Regions from separate parts of the Chryseobacterium proteolyticum genome, predicted to be linked through region 1. Evidence: riboswitches for the same ligand, from Rfam matches in the RefSeq annotation. Region 1 holds a riboswitch; each other region holds the start of a gene.
The links. A riboswitch is a leader RNA that binds a small molecule or an ion and turns the genes downstream of it on or off. The one in region 1 is predicted to bind cobalamin.
Positions count from the first base shown of each region.

Region 1 (6,613 bases):
GCGTGTGGAATTCTTTCTGTAGGATGATAAGGAATCGGGCTAGGTGCCAGAGTTTCCCACCCCTCTTCCACTGGAATTTGAATATTATTCCAGGTAGAGCCTTTTCTTCCGGCATGTGCCAGCTGGATTCCGATTTTACTCTCAGAATTGGAGTGGACAAAGTTGACAATCTGCTGAAGTTTTTCAGCTTGTTCGTCATTCCATATTCCCATACATTTATTAGTGATCCTTCCCCGGGGTTCAACACCCGTTGCTTCAATCATTATCAGTCCGGTACCACCTTGTGATCTGCTTCCGTAATGTACGAAATGAAAGTCATTAGCCATTCCGTTTTCACTTGAATACATACACATAGGTGACATAACCCATCGGTTAGAGAGTTTAATATTTCTGAATTGTATCGGAGTATATAACATTGTCTATTAATTTTTGAATTTTACTAATGGAGAGGAAATAATCCCGGGTTGCCCACGTGATTAAAAAGAACTAATTTTACCTCCCCTTTTTAGGCTCCAATAAATATATGAAAAAAGATATACAGATCGGCTACGAATATTTTAAAAATAGCTCTGAACTGAACGATATAGAAAAAAAAACTTTTCGAAAGAGCAAAACAAGCCCGCGAAAATGCTTATGCCCCTTATTCCCAATTTTTGGTCGGGTGCTCCGTATTACTTGAAAACGGAGAAATATTTTCCGGTAACAATCAGGAAAATGCAGCTTTTCCATCCGGACTTTGTGCTGAAAGAACAGCTCTATTCTGGATAGGTGCAAATTTTCCTGAGGAAAAGATCAAAAAGATTTTTATCGTAGGAGGCCCTAAAGAATCTTCTGAAAAAACACCACCGATTCCCCCGTGTGGCGCCTGCAGACAAAGTCTTATTGAATACGAAACAAAACAAAAAGAAAATATTGATCTTTATTTTTCCAGTATGAATGATGAAATCGTTAAGGTAAATTCGATTAAAGATCTATTGCCATTTTACTTTGACTCGACGTTCTTGTAATCGTGAAACTCTCAATTCTGAGGTTCTGGGAATCGTTATTTTTTCTGCAGACCATTGTTTTGATTACAAATTAACAGATACGACTGAGATTTCTTTTTAAAAACTTATCTTTGCAAAAATTTTGGTTTTCAAGCTATTGAAATAATAGGGAATTGGGTGAAAATCCCAGACTGTCCCCGCAACTGTAGATCGCAATTAAAATTTCTATAAGAAACCACTGTGAAAACGGGAAGGTATAGAAATGCGAAAGTCAGGAGACCTGCCAAAATGATAATATCAAAAATATATTGCTTTCGGTGGAAAAGTAAAATAGTATGAAAAAAACCTTAGTACTGCTTTTATCGTCATCTGCTTATTTTCTTTGTCTGGGACAAGAGAAAGCAATCGATACCGTTTATATTTTTGACAACCAGATGAACAAGGTAAAACTTTTTCATAAGGTTACTCCCATTACTCCTCAGGATGCTGAAAAGAATTCCACGAATCTTTCAGAACTTTTACGTTTCCAATCCAGTATTTATATCAAGGAAAACGGACGAGGTGCAGTTTCTTCGCCTTCGTTCAGAGGAACCTCTGCTCCACAGACAGCCTTTGTTTGGAATGGAATCAATATCAATTCGATATTTCTTGGTCAGGGAGACATTAATAATATTCCTCTTTTCGGATATGATGAGATCGGAGTGAAAGCCGGTGGCGGAAGTGTAATATACGGAAGTGGTGCAATCGGCGGAAGTATACATCTCAATAATAATCTGGATTTCAATAAAGGTTTTAAAGCCTCCCTGTATTCTGAGGGTGGATCATTTGGTACTTTTAATAATTTCGGAACGGCCTCCTACAGCAATGAAAAGCTGAGTTTTAAAGTCTCAGGAAATCATTCGATCAGTCAGAATGATTATAAAGTGGAAGAAAAAAACTATATTAATAGAAACGGCAAATACTTTAACAGTACGTTTAATGTTGGAATCTCCTATAAAATTGCGAGACATCAGACGATCTCATGGCAAAGTCAGTTTTTTGACTCGACACAGAATTATCCGATTTTTGTAGAGAATGGCAACCGTACAAAATACGAGACACAAAGCACCAGAAGCTTACTTTCCTGGGATATTACTAAAAGTAAATTTTCAAATAGCTTAAAAGCTGCTTACACAGAAGAAAATTTCCAATATTTTGGCAATTACAATGCTCCGAAGACCAGTGGTTCAACAGGGAAAAATTATATCTTTAAAAATGATTTTAATTATTTCATCGTACCTGAACTTAATGTCAACATCATCACCGAATTCCAGGTAAACAAAGGTGAGGGGTATCAGCCTGATCTCCAAGGTGTAAAAACTGAAGGAATTGGTAATGTAAGTAGAAATGTAGGCTCTTTAGCGGGGTTAATACGATATTTTCCGACGAAAGATCTGCGTTTTGAAGCTGGTGTTAAAAAGGATTTTGTAGAGAATATAAGTTCGCCATTGCTTTACTCATTCTCGGGAAAATGGAGTCCGGTACAATGGTATAATCTTGGAGTAAATGTATCCAGAAATTTCAGATTTCCAACATTCAATGATCTGTATTGGAATCCCGGAGGAAATCCAAACCTAAAACCGGAAAGGTCTTACCAGATGGATATGGACCATGAGTTTAAATGGGGTAATATTAAACTTGCATTAAGTCCGTATTATCTTTATATATCGGATAATATAGTGTGGTTGCCGACAGCTCACGGATATTGGTCCCCAGTTAATATCAATAAAGTGAAGTCTTATGGTTTAGAATCACAGATTACTTTTGATAAACAGCTTAAAGAACACCATTTTAGATTTAATATAGGATATACACTTGCAAAATCCATCAATCAGGAAACTAAAAAGCAAATGATGTATGTCCCTCTCCATAAGGTTTTTGGAAATTTTGATTATCAGTATTCTTTCCTAAAACTTTATGTTCAGGGAGTTTTTAATGGTCTTACATACACTACAACAGATGAAAAAAGAGAAGATGCGATAGATTCTTATTTCGTCATGAACACGGGTGTATCAGCAACGATCTTAAAAAAAATATGTCTTAGGTTTTAAAATCAATAATTTAACCAATACTGTTTATGAAACGGTGTCTTATTATCCGATGCCAAAACGTAATTACAGTATTTCCGCAACGATAAATTTTTAATAAAAAATAACATGAAAATAACTAGACTTTTACAACTATTATTTGCTGTAGTACTACTTTTCAATATTTCCTGTAGTACTGATAGTGATAATACTTTGCCTGTAGTAACTTATGAAAACGGATATTTAATTTCGAACGAAGGAAATTTCGGAAAGCCAAATGCAGAAGTAACTTTCGTTTCAAGAGACTTAACTTTTAGTCAAAACAGCATCTTTTCCAAAAATAATAATGGAAACCAATTGGGTGATGTTTTACAAGCTATGGCATTCAACGGGGATAAAGCGTATCTCTTGTTAAACAACTCAAATAAAATCCAGGTAGTAAATCGATATACTTTTAAAAGTGCAGGTGAAATTACCAATCAAATAGATAATCCCCGTTATGTTGCCGTTGCCAATAATAATATCTATGTAACCAATGATAAATATCAGGGAGCTAAATATGTAAGTATTTATAAAAATTCAGATCTATCTTTTGTTAAGAAAATTACATTCACGGATAACGTTGAAAGAATTGTTGAAGCAGGAGGAAATATTTTTGTTCAAAATGCAAGCTTTGGATTCGGAAACAAAATAACTTACATCAATACTTCGAACAATGATGTACAATCTGTAATTACATTGCCCAATGTAAATATCAACAAAACAATTTCCTATAATGGTAATGTATATGTTATTGCTACAGGAACTACTGACTCTTATATTTACCAGATTTCAAGTACCGGAAGCATTACGAAAACAACAACGTTGACAGGTATTCCTAATGCAACCAATCTTCAGATTGATGGTGGAAGATATTTCTTCTCTTCAGCAAATAAAGTATACTCAATGGTTATGGCGGCAACTACTCCTCCTACAACTCCTATTATTACTGCTGTAGACGGAGGACAGTACTATACACTTTACGGTTTCAGTGTTGTAGATGGAAAGATCTTTACGTCTGATGTGAAGAACTTTACTGAAGACAGTGAAGTTACAGTATATACTACTTCAGGATCAAAAATCAAATCCTTTACAACAGGTAAGGGGACTAATGGCGTGTATTTAAATTAAGAAGTTTCTACTTTTTAATAGACTAATAAATTTTATTTTTTTTTCATCATTTGTGTTTTTTCCGGGCTGCCTAAGGCAGCCCGGATTTCTTTTACAGAAACCAGACAAAATCCAAATAAAAAAGATCCGGAAATGAAATCTCCGGATCTTTTTCTTTTTCAATTGATAGTTTTGGACTCAGATGATCAATCCTAACTTTTCAGCTTCTGCAATAACATACTTTTTTGCTTCTTCATGATCATTCTGGATTTCACCTTCAAGAATAGCTTCTTTAACCTTCTCTTTCAGAATTCCAATTTCACGTCCCGGCTTTAGCTGAAACATCTCCATGATTTCTTCTCCGGATATAGGTGGCTGAAAGTTCCTTACCTGGTCCTTCTCTTCTACTTCTTTTATCTTTACCGCTACATATTCGAAGTTCCTCTTGAACTTTTCCTGTTTTTTTGAATTTTTCGTGGTGATATCAGCCTTACAAAGCGTAAACAGATCTTCAAGATCTTCACCGGCGTCGAATAAAAGTCTTCTTAGAGCAGAATCAGAAGCATCATCCGTAATCAAAGCGATCGGGCGGGATGAAAGTTTGACCATTTTCTGTACATACTTCATATCTGGCCCTAAGGGAAGTTTAAGCTTTTGGAAAAGGGTTTTCACCATTTTCGATCCCAAAAATTCATGACCATGGAAAGTCCACCCGGTTCCTTCAACAAATTTTTTTGTGGGTGCTTTTCCAATATCATGAAGTAACGCTGCCCAACGCAACCAAAGTTTGTCTGTATTAACGGAAATATTATCTACAACCTCCAAAGTATGGTAAAAGTTATCTTTATGGGTCTGTCCTTCCACCTCTTCTACCCCTTTCAGTTCAATCAATTCAGGAATGATGTATTTTAAAAGACCGGTTTGTTCCAGCAGGCTTAATCCAATAGACGGCTTTTCAGAAAGCATAATCTTATTGAATTCTACCATAACCCTCTCCTTCGAAACAATTTTAATCCTTTCTACCTCCCGGCTGATTGCGGATAACGAGTTTTCCTCTATCGTAAACTGTAAGGTAGAAGCAAAACGAACCGCTCTCATCATTCTCAAGGGATCATCAGAATACGTCTGTGCAGGTTCTAAAGGGGTTCTTAATATTCCTTTTTCTAAATCTTCTACTCCATTAAACGGGTCTATAAGTTCCCCGAAATTATCTTTATTTAAAGAAATTGCCATTGCATTGATCGTGAAATCCCTTCTCTTCTGGTCATCTTCCAATGTTCCCCCTTCCACTTCCGGCTTTCGGCTGTTTTCATTATAGCTTTCCTTTCTTGCTCCTACAAATTCCAGCTCAAGATCTTTATATTTGATCATTGCGGTTCCATAGGTTTTGAACACGGAAACCTTCATTTTCGGATCAATTTCCGCAGCCACGCTTTGTGCAAGCTCTATTCCGCTTTGTTCAGTAACAAAATCAATATCTGTAGACGCTTTTCTTTTCATCAGTAAATCCCGCACGTATCCGCCAACAATATATACTGATTGATTATTCCGGGCTGCAACCTCCGAAATGATTTTAAAAAGCTTTAGATTTTTATTTTGATTGAGATTAATGAACATATTTATTATTTAATGTAAAACCATTAAGAAACCAGGTTATTGGACTTATTTAAAATTCCATGCATTTTAAACAGACTCCACTTCCCACTCTCTTAATGGTTATAATGATTTTGCAAAGATAATTAAAATCTTGTTTTCTACTCCCGAAGTACCTTGATTCTATTATCACTCCATATTTTGATAACTGAAGATCCGGAATACCTGGAAACCTTTTCCCTGTCTTCTTCCACTGCATAATCAACCATGTTAATGATCTCCGGAGAGATATCCGAAAATTTTAACGGACTCTTGTCTCCGCTAAAATTTGCTGAAGTAGAAACCAACGGTTTATTCAGTTTTGTTATGAGTTTTTTACAAAAATCATTTTTCACTAACCGAATTCCAATACTTCCATCTTCTGCCAACAGTTCTTCAGGTAAGCCTCTAGGATTTTCATAAACAATAGTTACCGGTTTTTCACTTAAATCAATAATTTCCCAGGCCATTTCCGGAACATCAACCAAGTCCTGAAGTCTTTTTTCAGATTCCACCAAAATGATCATCGACTTGTTTTTTTCGCGCTTCTTAATCTCAAAGATCTTATTAACAGCCTCTATATTAGTAGCGTCGCAACCAATTCCCCAAATTGTATCTGTAGGATAAAGAATAGTTCCACCGGATTTTAATATATTGATAATGTTTTCCATTTTTAATATTTAGAATTATTAGAAAAATGAAAGAGAAAGAATCTCTTATTATACAATTTTTCAAATTGAATTTACATGTCAAAAATACGGATTTTCCGTTAGGTTTTGG
Region 1 covers NZ_JBJLWK010000002.1:446,792-453,404, forward strand. Annotated here, with positions in the region: gene namA (NADPH dehydrogenase NamA) at 1-416, opposite strand, end outside; partial or broken gene ACJ5H0_RS07935 (cytidine deaminase) at 524-1,007, shown strand; cobalamin riboswitch at 1,113-1,288, shown strand; gene ACJ5H0_RS07940 (TonB-dependent receptor plug domain-containing protein) at 1,322-3,076, shown strand; gene ACJ5H0_RS07945 (YncE family protein) at 3,182-4,222, shown strand; gene ACJ5H0_RS07950 (CCA tRNA nucleotidyltransferase) at 4,400-5,818, opposite strand; gene ACJ5H0_RS07955 (L-threonylcarbamoyladenylate synthase) at 5,956-6,504, opposite strand.

Region 2 (6,613 bases), on a different contig from region 1:
CACGCCCTGAACTGTGACCTGTGCATTCGTGAAAAATGCAAAGAATAACAGTAAAGTTAAAAGATAGATCTTTTTCATTTTTAAATAAATTTATTGTTGAATTTTATTTTATGTATAAATCGTATGCTCCTGCTACTTCCGTAGACACTTCTCCCAGCCAGCCTGCTTCCTGATTGATTCCCGTGTGCACTTTTACAAAATCGATCCCCGGAAGCTTTACATATTTCCCGCTCTTATCTACGGCCCAGGAAATATCAATATTGGATGCCTCATCATTATTCGGAGCGTTATCCGCGTATCCAAAGTCATATGATTTACCAATCCAATAAGACCCATTTCCACTCTGATCGTAAAAATTGTTTTGTAATCTAGTTCCTGACAAGCTGTAAGAAGCATCAGAAATCCATAAAGGGAAGTAGCTGTGATCATGGAACCCGTTCTTGGTTTTAAATCCGGTATTTCCCTGATTATCCTGCCATTTAATATATTCGATATCAGTTTGCCATGGCTCACTTCCGGGAACAGGAAGTTTAGTTTCATTGGGTTTGAAATAAGTGATGCTGTAATTCTTTACGGTTGTATTTTTAAAATATTCACTTCCAGCAATTTCGTACCACTCATTATCATCAGGTTTCCCGTTTTTATTTCTGTCATAAGCCACCATAATAATTCCCGGCTCACAAGAACCCGAACGTGGATCGTTAGCATTATTTCCCCAGAAAGCATTTCCAAGAATCTTAAAATCCCGGCCGTTCATATTTGGAATCGTATGATCAAACCCAAAAACAACATAGCCCCCGAATCCTCCTAAACTGATCATTGTGGAATTTGAGCCGATTAAAGATTCCCTGGCTTTTTGCAACATAGTATTGGCAGTATTTCCAGCAAGATATTCAGGAATTTCATTGGTAAACTGTCCTATTGCAGGTCGGAAATCCAGTACACTGGCAATATATTTACTGTAGGAACCCGGCTCCTTATTTACAATAATGGTAGATTGATATGTTTTCACATTTCCATTTTGTTCTATTTTCAGTGTCAGTGGATATGTCTTCGCGTAAGGGCTGATAAAATCGAGTTCGGATCCTTCAGAAATAATGGAATCTTTAATACTCCAGGTGAGTTTGCCAGGAACATTTGCGGGAATATTCAGTACCTTAAAACGATTGATCGTATAAGACTCTTCCAATCCCTTAAATGAAAACTCTTCATCTCTGTCACTTTTACATCCTGATATTCCGGTTAAAAGAAATATAACCAGTACAGCAGGTATTATTTTTAAAATTTTTCTGTCCATATCTAAGATTCAGTTATTTATATAAAAAGGTAAAGTGAGCCGGAATATTCCCTCCTTCCGTTTTCCATTTAAAATGACCACTTTTATTAAAGCAATAGACAAATCCCGTGGATACATAATTCCTCGCATCGGTAATATAAATATCCTCAGTAATGGGATTTACAGCAATTCCATAAGGAGCCTTGATTGCATCTGCATATTCCTGATCGATAATTTTATCAGAAATCACCTGTTCGGTCTTTACATCAATAATTCCAAAAGTTTTAGTGTAAGAATGGGTATTATAATTGAATTCATTTCCATAGTAATAAAGCTTATCATTCACAATGGTCATTTCACTCACTGCGAGATGAAAATCTTTTTTCACAGTTCCGGTTGCTACATCAACGAGGAATAAACTTGATGGTACATTGTAATAATCTCCTCTTGAGCTTACATACAAATCCCCGTAATTATCCTTTTTAAGGCGGTGAAGGTTGATTGCAACATTTATTTTTTTTACTTTCTGTAAATGTATTGAGATCGATCACAGAAACAGTTTTATCATAATTTGGAACCATATACCCTCCTGAATTAGCTACAAAAAGCTGGTTTCCCACAATCTCAATTTCTTCAGGCTGATATCCTACGGTAACTTGTCTTTGAATGGCAAGGGAAGTCGTATCAATCTCCACAACTTTTCCTTTAGGAGAATTAGGATTGATATCAACAGGCCCAGCGTAACTGCTGGCATAGGCTTTTCCATCTTTGAATTTAATGTACCTGCAGTTTTGTAACTGGATTGTTTTGATTCGCTTTGCTGTTTTTGCATCCAGCACTTCGATTTTATTGGACACATTCACCACAACATACAATTTACCTCCGTAAATCTGAATATCATTTCCCACATCGCCTAATTCTTTAACAACATTGGGATTAATTTCTGCATAAATATTTCTTCTGTAGTTTCCTGTTGTATAATCAAAAAAATCAAGAGTGCATTTATTGCTCCCCATATTTCCTTCATTCAAAACATAAAAACCTTTGATTGCAGTATTTTCCGGTTGTGTAAGACCCGTCTCAACTTCTTCTTTCGGAGTGTATTCATCTGTTCTGCATGACAGTAGTGAAAACGCAATGAATAAGAACACGTAATAGCTTATTTTTTTCATAATGTATAGCTTACAATAAGTTTAAAATTTCTTCCTGGCATTGGATAGTTCCTTACCACATCATAGTGCTGATTCAAAGTATTATTGACCTCAAAGCTTACCTTGAACTGGTGAGAATACCAGTTAAACCTTTTCTGAATCGATAAATCGTGCGTATACCAGGGTTTGATGAGATTATATTCAATATTGTTTTGTTGTGCATCATAACGTTTCCCCGTATACATAAAGCTATAATTAAAGCTCCACTCCTTATAATCAGCCATCAAAGTAAAAGTTCCTGAATGCCACGGCACATAAGGAATCTGATCTCCATAATATGACTCTCCTTTTTCAGTAAAATCGCGTGCACTTTGGTAGGTATAGCTCAACAATGGTTTCAATATTACTTTCCCAAGGTCCAGCTCAGCCTGTATATTCACATCTGATCCTATGATCTGAACATCTCCAAGATTCGTCATCATCCATCTGAAAAGATTGGTTGTGGGCACTGCAATGATCTTATTTTCCACTTTGTTATAATACCCGTCTGCCTTGAAGTAAATACTTTTCAGAACCTGATGGTTATAAGTCTTCTGATAAGTAAAACCTACGTCATATTGATTGGTAAATTCAGGTTTAAGAAAAACATTCCCGATCATGGTATAGTACAGGTCATTGAAAGTCGGCATTCTAAAAATCCTTTTATAAAATGCTCTCACAGTTAAATTCTTAAAGGCCAGTGGCTGGTAACTCAAAAATGCAGAGGGTGTCCATTCACTCTTATCCGGCGACTTGGAATTACGTTCAACATTCTCCCGAATAAAAGTGCCTAAAACACTTCCAAGAAATTTAAACCGGTTCCATTGGTAAGTGGTTGCAAAAGCAACCAATGAGGTATAACGCGTGGGAAATGAGAAAAGCTTAAGATCGGAATCCAGATTATTATACTGGAAATCAACATTAGCACTAACATCCCAGTTTGGTGTAATTGAGTAAATATTGGAAGATGATAAATATAATTCTCTCTGGATATATGTATTATCCGTTTTTAAAGCCGTTTCAGCTACATTTACCGTATCCATATACCGGGTATAGTCGTAGGCAAATTTAGCTTTGAGCTGAGTCTCAAATTTTGAAAATATTTTTTTCCTCAGGTGAGCCTGAACAAAATAATTTCTATCAAGTAATTTTTGTCCTTTCGGATCAAAACCATTATTCACAATTGCTGAGGGAATCCCACGATCTGAAATATATCCGTAGCCCCTGACATTCCAGTCTCCATTATTCAGATTTCCCTGCAGGCTGGTCTCAAATCTTTTGGCAGTAATATAAGAATCATATCTTGTTGCAATTGTATCATTGGCTATAGTACCATCAGGGTGTTTTTTCTGGTATTTGTATTTATATTGTCCGTCACTCTGTATAAATTCGGAGCTGAAACTTACGGAAATTTTATCTGAAAGCTTTTGCTCCAATCGAAATGACGGGTTGAAAAGATCGATTGAGCTGTTTTTTATTCTAAGTACAAGATTCGTTTTTTTATTTCCGGAAAAATAAGGAGTCTTGGGTTGGAGATAAATTGAGCCGGAAGATCCAAAATCTTTTGCAGGCTGAAAGATCTCACTTTTCTGTCCGTTGTATAATGAAATTTCTCCGATATCATCCAGCGAAAACTTTCCCAGATCGATAACCCCGTTTTGTGCATTTCCCAATTGAATCCCATCATAGAAAACACCGACATGCTGGCTACCCATGCTTCGGATATTAACCGTTTTCAATCCGCCAATTCCACCGTAATCCTTGATCTGTACTCCCGAAAAATAGCGTAATGCATCGGCTACGGACTGGCTGTTCAACCTTTCCAGCTGTTCTCCTGAAAGAGTTTGAGCGGGAAGAATTTCTTTAAAATCTTTTTTATAATGGTAACCGGAAGGATCCCTTTTTCCTTTATACTATCTCTTGACTGAGAAAAATAAAGCTGGTTAATTAGCACAAGGATTGTGATAATTATTTTTTTAGTTGTAAAAGTAAATTTCGGTTCCATTAGCTCACTGAGAATAATCTTGACACTAATGGATATAAGAAAGCAGCAATAACATTGTACAGCCATAGCTGCACAGAAGCATTGTTGTCCTTAGCTTTATTCCACGAAAGCATCAAACTTTAATCTTCTGGCAGGTCTTCTGACTTACTCCATTTTTGAAATCCTTCCCATTAAAAACAGTGGATATATACATCAAAAATTTTGGTTTAGAGTTTACAGCAGCGGGTCTGTTCCGGATTTACACCGGATTCCCTTTTAAAAGCCTTTTACAGCTCACCAGATTCCGGCAAAGATAGAAAATTCTTCTTAGAAACAATATTATACTTAATAAAATGATTTTCAACAGAATAAAAACAAACATTCCGTTACATGAGTAACGGAATGTTCATTTGATTTTTATATCCCAAAGTTAATAAACACACTGAATCTGGATTTAGCTTCAATGTTTCCACCGGCCAGATTTGAATAGGCAGGAAGCATCAGTTCACTACCCAGGCTCCATTTACTATAGGAAAGTTCAAAGCCTAATTTTCCATATAAAGCACTTCCGGCAGTATCCGGTAAGGCTTCATCAAATTGCTTATTCCTATCATATACTTCTCCCTGTAATCCGGCTTTCCCGGAAAAGATCATTTTTTTGTCCGCATAAAGCTGATAAAATCCGGTAGCTGCATAGTTCCATTGGTTTCCAAACTGATAATACTTCTTATTTTCACCTTTAACAGTATAATCCGTATTAACAATTACCGCAACTTTGTTCTTTTGGTATTTATAATTCACAACCATCTGATAATCCCAGCTTCCTGTTCCCAATTGGAAACTCGGATTCACTCCCGTAATTCCTTTTTCATCAAATCTTCCTAACGGAACTTTTATTCCTAATCCTCCATTTAATTGGTGAGATGCATCTTTAGAATTGATCAGCTGATAAATACCCATTACATTCAGATCCCCTATTCCATTAATTCTGATGTCTCCCTGCATTGTTTTTTTTTCATGAAACTGAAAAGGGAGACTCCCGTAAACACTCAGCTTTTTCGTAATGGGAACTTTTCCCCATAACTGGATGGTATTGAAGTACTGATCCTGGGTGAGATCATTCACAAAAAGGTTTTCTTTGGCTTTATAATGCTGTGCAAAATATTTTATTCCTATAAATTGAGGATTAAGCAAAGACTCAAATCCTGATGATCCATTTCCTGCAGCACAGCCACAAGCATCACAATCATCATCAAAAAATTTGCTGGGGTTAAAACTATTTTCAGGAATATACAAACTGTCTCTTATGGGTTCTGCATAGGCTATTTGGCATAAAAATAAACCCAATACTATTAAAAAAAATGTTTTTCATGTTTGATTAAAATTTATTCTGAGAATTTTGGGTTGGTAACAAAGTCTTTATCAGATAGAGTTTTCAGGAAAGCAATAATGGACTGCTTCTCCGCATTGTTCATCGTGAGTCCGATATGTCCGTTTTGTTTAAGCAGCGGATCAAGGTTAGGATTGTCCTCTACATTATCCGAGTAAAAATTAAGAACAGCATCCAGGGTATAGAATCTCCCGTCATGCATATAAGGTGCTGTATATTCCACATTCCTTAAGCTGGGTACCCGGAATTTCATCCAATCTACCTGATCCAATGTTACCCTATAACGCCCGGCATCCTTAAACTGACTATTGTAATACATCCCTGTATTGCGGAAACTTTCATCCGTAAACAATTCTCCACTATGGCATGAGGAACATTTCTGCTGGAATAGTGCCATTCCCTTCATTTCCGTTGTAGTAAAAGTTGCTTTTCCCTGCTTATACTGGTCATACTTAGAATTAGCAGAAATCATCGTTACCATGAACTGTGACAAAGCCTTCAAAACCCTTTCCCCTGTAATATATTCATCACCATAAGCGGCTTTGAAAAGATTTCTATACTTGCTATCGGCATTTAATTTAGCAATCACTTCAGGCATTGAACTATCCATTTCGTTTGCGTCGGTAATAGGAATAATGGGTTGCTCATTAAGGTTATGAATTACCCCATCCCACATATATCGCTTTAAGAATGCCATATTCTGGATAGGAGGGGCATTGCGTATTCCGATCCTGTCATCCACCCCATGGCTCACATTATGCCCATGGTGCGTA
Region 2 covers NZ_JBJLWK010000003.1:725,343-731,955, reverse strand. Annotated here, with positions in the region: gene ACJ5H0_RS14325 (T9SS type A sorting domain-containing protein) at 1-78, opposite strand, end outside; gene ACJ5H0_RS14320 (cell surface protein) at 104-1,297, opposite strand; partial or broken gene ACJ5H0_RS14315 (YncE family protein) at 1,311-2,448, opposite strand; gene ACJ5H0_RS14310 (TonB-dependent receptor plug domain-containing protein) at 2,445-4,283, opposite strand; cobalamin riboswitch at 4,584-4,767, opposite strand; gene ACJ5H0_RS14305 (transporter) at 4,868-5,797, opposite strand; gene ACJ5H0_RS14300 (cytochrome-c peroxidase) at 5,836-6,613, opposite strand, start outside.
Region 2: it holds a riboswitch for cobalamin, as region 1 does, so the genes downstream of both, ACJ5H0_RS14310 (TonB-dependent receptor plug domain-containing protein) here and ACJ5H0_RS07940 (TonB-dependent receptor plug domain-containing protein) in region 1, are expected to answer to the same signal.

Region 3 (6,613 bases), on a different contig from region 1:
CTATATCGGTAATTTTAACAGAGAAAAATCTTCATTTACGTTAAAGAGATCACTCCGGTATGTAAAAAAAGTACCAAGAACTGATTTCGGACCCATGTTTATTTCACAAACGAACACTTTTGGTGTTACACAATATGAAACTATTTTCGGTAAAAGTGCTTTTAATAAACCAGCAGAAATGACCGAATCCGGTGATGTTGTTTTGTGGAGTAATATCGAATACCAATATCAGTAATCTGCTCAATAAAATACTGAGCGCAAAGTTTATTATTCTTTAATTGAAAGCCGTAACTTTCCATATTATCAAAATTATACTGTTGATATAAGTTTTACCGCTAACTAAATTGTTTTAGAATGGATAATGCTTTACTTGTGGCTATAAAAAAGATAGTAGAAATAAGTTATGATGAAGAAAAAATAATTCAGAACTTATTCAGATTGAAAGAATATAAAAAAGGAGATTTTTTCCTTAAGGAAGGTGAAATCTGCAAATATGTCGGCTTTATTGAAAATGGTCTTGTCCGTTATTACATCAATGATGATGGGGAAGAAAGAACTTATGGCTTCTCAAAAGAAAATGAATTTACCTGTAATTTTGAAAGCTTTGGCCCGCAGACACCATCCAAGCAACTCATTCAGGCTTTAGAAAATACCCGGATCTGGACCATCAGCTATGAAAATCTTCAGAAGCTGTATGAACAGGTAAAAAATGGAGAGCGATTTGGACGGCTATCTATTGAGTATGTTCTTATCAAAACATTAAAAGACAGGAATTCATTTTATACGGATTCTCCAAAATCCCGCTACGAAAAATTTATTAAGGAGCATTTTGATCTGCAACAAAGGATATCTCAATATTATATTGCTTCCTATGTGGGAGTAAAGCCACAATCATTGAGCAGAATCAGAAAAAGAATATCACTTTTATGATTTATTAACCTGGGTGCATCAATTTCTATTAAACGTTGAAGAATTTTGTATCAACAAAATAAAGTTCTTATGAAACGTTTACAACAAAAAACATCATTCTGGCTTAGCCTCATTTCAGGTATTGGTTTACTTTACATTGGAATCCGCTTTTTTATTAATCCTGTTGGTGCTGAAATAGATTATGGTATCCATACTGTTACCAATGGGGATTTTTCTTTTCAGTATATCAAAGGAATCCGTGATTTTTTCTTTGGATTGATCATTATCCTTCTTTTAGGGAAAAAACAGTTCTTCGCATTAGGTGTTATCCTGGTTTTAGGAACTATCATTCCAGCTACAGACTTCTTCGTCGTACTATCACATCCTGGCTCCACAGCCGGTCATTTAGTTTCCCACCTGATCGCCGTTATCATTTGTCTGTCGTGTGGATTTTATTATTTACAAAACCATAAACTAATACTATCATGATTTTATTTAATATCGTTCTGATTTTACATTTCATCGCATTCTTAGTATTTATTATTCAGCTTGCCATATTATTTCCTCAACAGAATAAGGTTCTTCATAAAAAAAACATTCTTATTGGAGTTACCATTTTATTAACAGGAATTCTCCTTGTCGTCCTGAAATACCCTCACATCAATTTGTATAAGATCATCCCAAAATCATTTTTGTTTTTAGGAGTTTCAACTTTTTGCGGAATATACAGTGGGAAAAATGTTCCAACGAAAGTGTTCTATCTTTTATTCGGAATGGCTATCCTTGCAGGCTTGATAGGAGTCATCAAAACGTAGGTATTCTTCGATACAATTTCAATTTTATTTTCAATAAAAAGTTATTACATATCAAAGCCTGAACTTCACGATTGTTCAGGCTTTGAAAAAAAAATCAAATATCTGTTTTAAGGTGTTTGGTAAGTCAGTATTTATTTTATTTTTCTGAAATTATTTATTGAATTTCAGATAATTAAATAACCAAAAGATCCACAAACTCATTAACATTGAGGTTAACCAGCTTATCATACTCCAGAGAATTTTCCAATACAAGTCTTTGCTGCTTTTCCGGGAATATACGGGCGAGATTCACTTTATACTTTTTAATCAGTTCAGGAATTCCTTCATCCCTTCTTCGTTTATGTCCTATAGGATACTCTACTTTTACTTCTTCCAAAACAGTTCCGTCATTTAACTCTACTGTTAATGCATTGGCAATGGAACGTTTTTCAGGATCATGGTAATCAGTGGTAAACTGAACCTCCTCGATACATTCAATTTTATCACGAAGAATATCAATCCTTGCATCTGAAGCAATATTATCTTCATAGTCGGCAGCAGTCAGCCTTCCGAAGATAAGAGGTACCGCTACCATATATTGAATCGCATGATCTCTGTCTGCAGGATTATTCAGGGGACCTTTTTTATCGATAATCCTGATAGCCGCTTCATGCGTACGAATAGTAATTTTTTTTAATATCGTCAGTTGTTTTGCCCATCCCTTTTAATTGATGGTGCAATGTCATAGCTGCTTCCACGGCTGTTTGTGAATGGAATTCAGCAGGGAAAGAGATCTTAAACAATACATTCTCCATTACATAAGAACCGTATTCACGCTGAAATTTGAATTCATTTCCTTTAAATGAAACATCATAGAATCCCCATGTTTTAGCCGTAAGTACCGAAGGATAACCCATTTCGCCGGTTTTGGCAATTAATGCTAAACGGACAGCTCTGGAAGTGGCATCTCCGGCTGCCCATGACTTACGACTTCCTGTGTTAGGAGCATGACGGTATGTTCTTAAAGATTGTCCGTCCACAAAGGCCAATGAGATCGCATTGATCAGCTCATCACGGGTCAATCCAATTAATTTCCCTACAACGGCCGTAGAAGCCAACTTCACTAATAAAACGTGATCTAAACCTACTCTGTTGAATGAATTTTCAAGAGCAATTACACCCTGAATCTCATGCGCCATGATCATGGCTTCCAGCACCTGCTTCATTTTCAAAGGAGCTTTTCCTTCTGCAATATGGGTTCTGGACAACCAGTCAGCGGTTGCTAAAATTCCTCCTAAGTTATCAGAAGGATGTCCCCATTCTGCAGCTAGCCATGTATCATTAAAATCCAGCCAACGAATAATAGCTCCGATATTGAAAGCCGCCTGAACCGGATCCAATTGAAACTGAGTTCCCGGCACTTTTGCTCCATTCGGAACAACAGTTCCTTTTACAATAGGTCCCAATAATTTCGTACAGGCAGGATAAGTTAAAGCTTCCAATCCACATCCAATAGTATCTAAAAGGCAGTATTGGGCCGTTTTCCAGGCCAGGTCGTTTTTAATTTCGAAGTTCAATACGTAATCTGCAATATCTGTTAATACCTGATCTGGTTGTGGTCTTTCATTTGAAATGTGTGATGACATCTTTTTGTTTTAAGTTTAATTAGTTTATATTTTAAATCGATTGTATTATCTGCTTGTGATAGGAACAAATTCTTTATTTTCAGGCCCGGTGTAATTGGCACTTGGACGGATAATTTTGCCATCCTGCCTTTGTTCAATGATGTGGGCACTCCATCCGGTGACTCTTGAAATAACAAATAACGGAGTGAACATAAGGGTTGGCACTCCCATCAGATGATACGAAACCGCTGAGAACCAATCCAGGTTAGGGAACATTTTCTTTTCTTCCCACATTATGGTTTCCAGCCTTTCAGCAATATGATAAAGCAACATATCTCCGGCCTCTTCGGAAAGTTCTTTCGCTACTTTTTTTATCACTACGTTTCGCGGATCCGATATGGTGTACACCGGATGTCCAAATCCAATAATTACTTCTTTGTTACCAATACGCCTTCTGATATCCTCTTCCGCTTCATCCGGGGAATTATAACGACTCTGAATTTCGAAAGCCACTTCATTCGCCCCACCATGTTTAGGACCTCTTAAAGCACCGATAGCTCCCGTTATACAGGAATAAAAATCTGAAGAGGTTCCCGCAATAACACGCGCAGTAAAAGTAGAAGCGTTAAATTCATGCTCTGCATACAGATTAAGAGAGATTTCCATTGCCTTCACCCAGGAATCAGGTGCTTTTTTACCATGCAACAGGTGAAGAAAATGGCCCCCAATAGTATCATCATCAGTTTCTACATCAATCTCTTTTCCGTTATGCGTATAATGATACCAATACAAAAGTCCGGAACTGAATGATGCCAGTAATTTGTCTGCAATATCCCTTGCTCCCGCCACATTATGATCGTCTTTTTCAGGCTGAATACTTCCAATTGCTGAAACCATGGAGCGCATTACATCCATCGGATGGGCAGCTGCAGGAATACTTTTCAGGATATTTCTTACAGAATGTGGTAATCCTCTCAGTGATTTCAATTTGGCTTTATAGTTTTTTAGCTGGGCTCCTGTTGGTAGCTGTCCGTAAATAAGAAGATAGGCTACCTCCTCAAATTCTGCTTTTTCTGCGAGGTCCAAAATGTCATAACCTCTGTAATGGAGATCATTTCCACTTTTTCCTACACTGCAAAGTGCAGTATTACCTGCGGCAACCCCGGAAAGCGCTACACTTTTCTTAGGCTTAAATGTTGGTTCGTTATTCATTGACATTCTTGTTCTGTTTAAATAGGTTATCTAATTTTTGTTCGTAATCATGGTATCCAATGCTTTTGTAAAGCTCTTCCCGGGTCTGCATGGTATCAATTACATGAGCCTGGGTTCCATCTTTCCGGATATGCTCGTAAACATTCAGTGCTGCCTTATTTGCCGCCCGGAAAGCAGAAAGGGGATATAAAATCAAACCGACTCCCGCATCTTTCAGTTCATCAGCAGTATACATTTTAATCATTCCGAATTCTGTAATATTGGCCAGTACAGGAATACCTGTAGCGTCTACAAACTTTTGATAATAGCTTAAATCAGGAACAGCCTCCGCAAAGATGAAATCTGCTCCGGCTTCTTTATAGGCAACAGCCCTTTCCAATGTTTTTTCAAGCCCTTCATTGGCAAAAGCATCAGTACGTGCCCCGATCACAAAATTTTCATCCGTCCGAGCATCAACAGCAGCCTTCAAACGGTCTACCATTTCCTCTTTGCTTACCACTTCTTTACCTGGACGGTGCCCACAACGTTTCGCTCCCACCTGGTCTTCAATATGCAAAGCACCTGCTCCGGCTTTAATTAATGATTTTACAGTTCTTGCTACGTTGAATGCCGAAGGACCAAACCCCGTATCTACATCCACCAATAGAGGTAAATCACATACATTGGTTATTCGTTGAATATCGATCAGAACATCCTCAAGGGTCGTAATTCCCAGATCCGGAATTCCCAACGATCCTGCAGCAACTCCTCCTCCGGAAAGATAAATAGCATTGAATCCTGCCTGTTGCGCCAGCAATGCATGATTGGCATTGATAGCCCCGACAATCTGAAGAGGGTTTTCTTTTTGCATCGTCTCCCGGAAACGTAATCCGGCAGACTCTAGACTTACATTTTTACTCATCTTTAATATTATTGTTCGTTTTGATGTATTTTAACTCACATTCTTCCAACAATTTAAAGAAAGATTATTCTTTAAATGATTAAAATAATTAAACGACCTATAAACCTTAATGAATGGTTGAACAGCCTCATTACATTTTCATGTAATAACAATCCGGTCAAAGATTGCTGCCATCAGCCTGTAATGCTTATAAATCAATATAAAAGGTGCTGATAAAACTTCACAATACTTTGTAAAAGAGAAAATTATGGAAAGGGACTAATACGAGCAAGCTGTAGAAATGATACAGCCCTGAAAAGCAAAACCTGTAAACCATTTCTTAAAAATGATAATGTACACAAAAAGATATCGGGCACTGTTATCACATCGTATCATACCTGACTATAAGCTTCAGATCGCGAAAGCATCGTCAATTCGAAATAGGCAGGTCTCCTGACTTGTAACAATTTTTATCGTCCTTCCCATTCAAAAAAAGAACAGTGAACCCTGATTGATAAAAACCTTTTGAGTGTTACTTACAGTTGCGCGACAGTTCGTGATTCACACACGATTCCCTTTTAATTCACAGCTAAGTGTAACCAATTCCGGTTGATAAAGAAGTATAAATGAACTCCTTGGTGGTAAATATAGGTATTTTATTGAAACACGAAAATAATTATTTACGAACAACAGTTAGGAATTCGTAATTCTTTGAAAATAGGCATTATAAATATATTTTCAATTTTCAAAATCATAATCAAAATGATCTTGATTATGTAAAAGCCACTTGCAAAAAAAATCCGACAAACACGATTATTGAGAAAAGCATATGCTCTCAATATGAAAATATGATTCTGAATTAACAGATAAAAGCCGGAAAAACACTCACAATATCTGTTTCAAATTCTCACCTATATTTTGCAAAGCCAACAGGCTATGGGATGTGATACGTTCTGCAAAAATAATCCTGAAATGGTACCTGAACTGATCGGTAAGACTAAAAATTTCTCCTGGAGTAAATAATATTCTTTGCTGTTCGCAATAAGCGTAAAATTTCTCCATATCCACTCCTTCAGGCAAACTTCCCCAAATGCTGTATCCACCCTGAGGATCTTCAAAATAAGACCCATCCGGAAAATGGCTTTTTAATACCTCTAGCACATCTTTAGCCTGCTTATATAGCTGTTTACGAA
Region 3 covers NZ_JBJLWK010000004.1:148,589-155,201, reverse strand. Annotated here, with positions in the region: gene ACJ5H0_RS16490 (hypothetical protein) at 1-235, shown strand, start outside; gene ACJ5H0_RS16485 (Crp/Fnr family transcriptional regulator) at 355-930, shown strand; gene ACJ5H0_RS16480 (DUF4267 domain-containing protein) at 1,000-1,398, shown strand; gene ACJ5H0_RS16475 (hypothetical protein) at 1,395-1,724, shown strand; partial or broken gene ACJ5H0_RS16470 (bifunctional 2-methylcitrate dehydratase/aconitate hydratase) at 1,897-3,349, opposite strand; gene prpC (bifunctional 2-methylcitrate synthase/citrate synthase) at 3,395-4,540, opposite strand; gene prpB (methylisocitrate lyase) at 4,533-5,441, opposite strand; cobalamin riboswitch at 5,847-6,039, opposite strand; gene ACJ5H0_RS16455 (aminotransferase-like domain-containing protein) at 6,306-6,613, opposite strand, start outside.
Region 3: it holds a riboswitch for cobalamin, as region 1 does, so the genes downstream of both, prpB (methylisocitrate lyase) here and ACJ5H0_RS07940 (TonB-dependent receptor plug domain-containing protein) in region 1, are expected to answer to the same signal.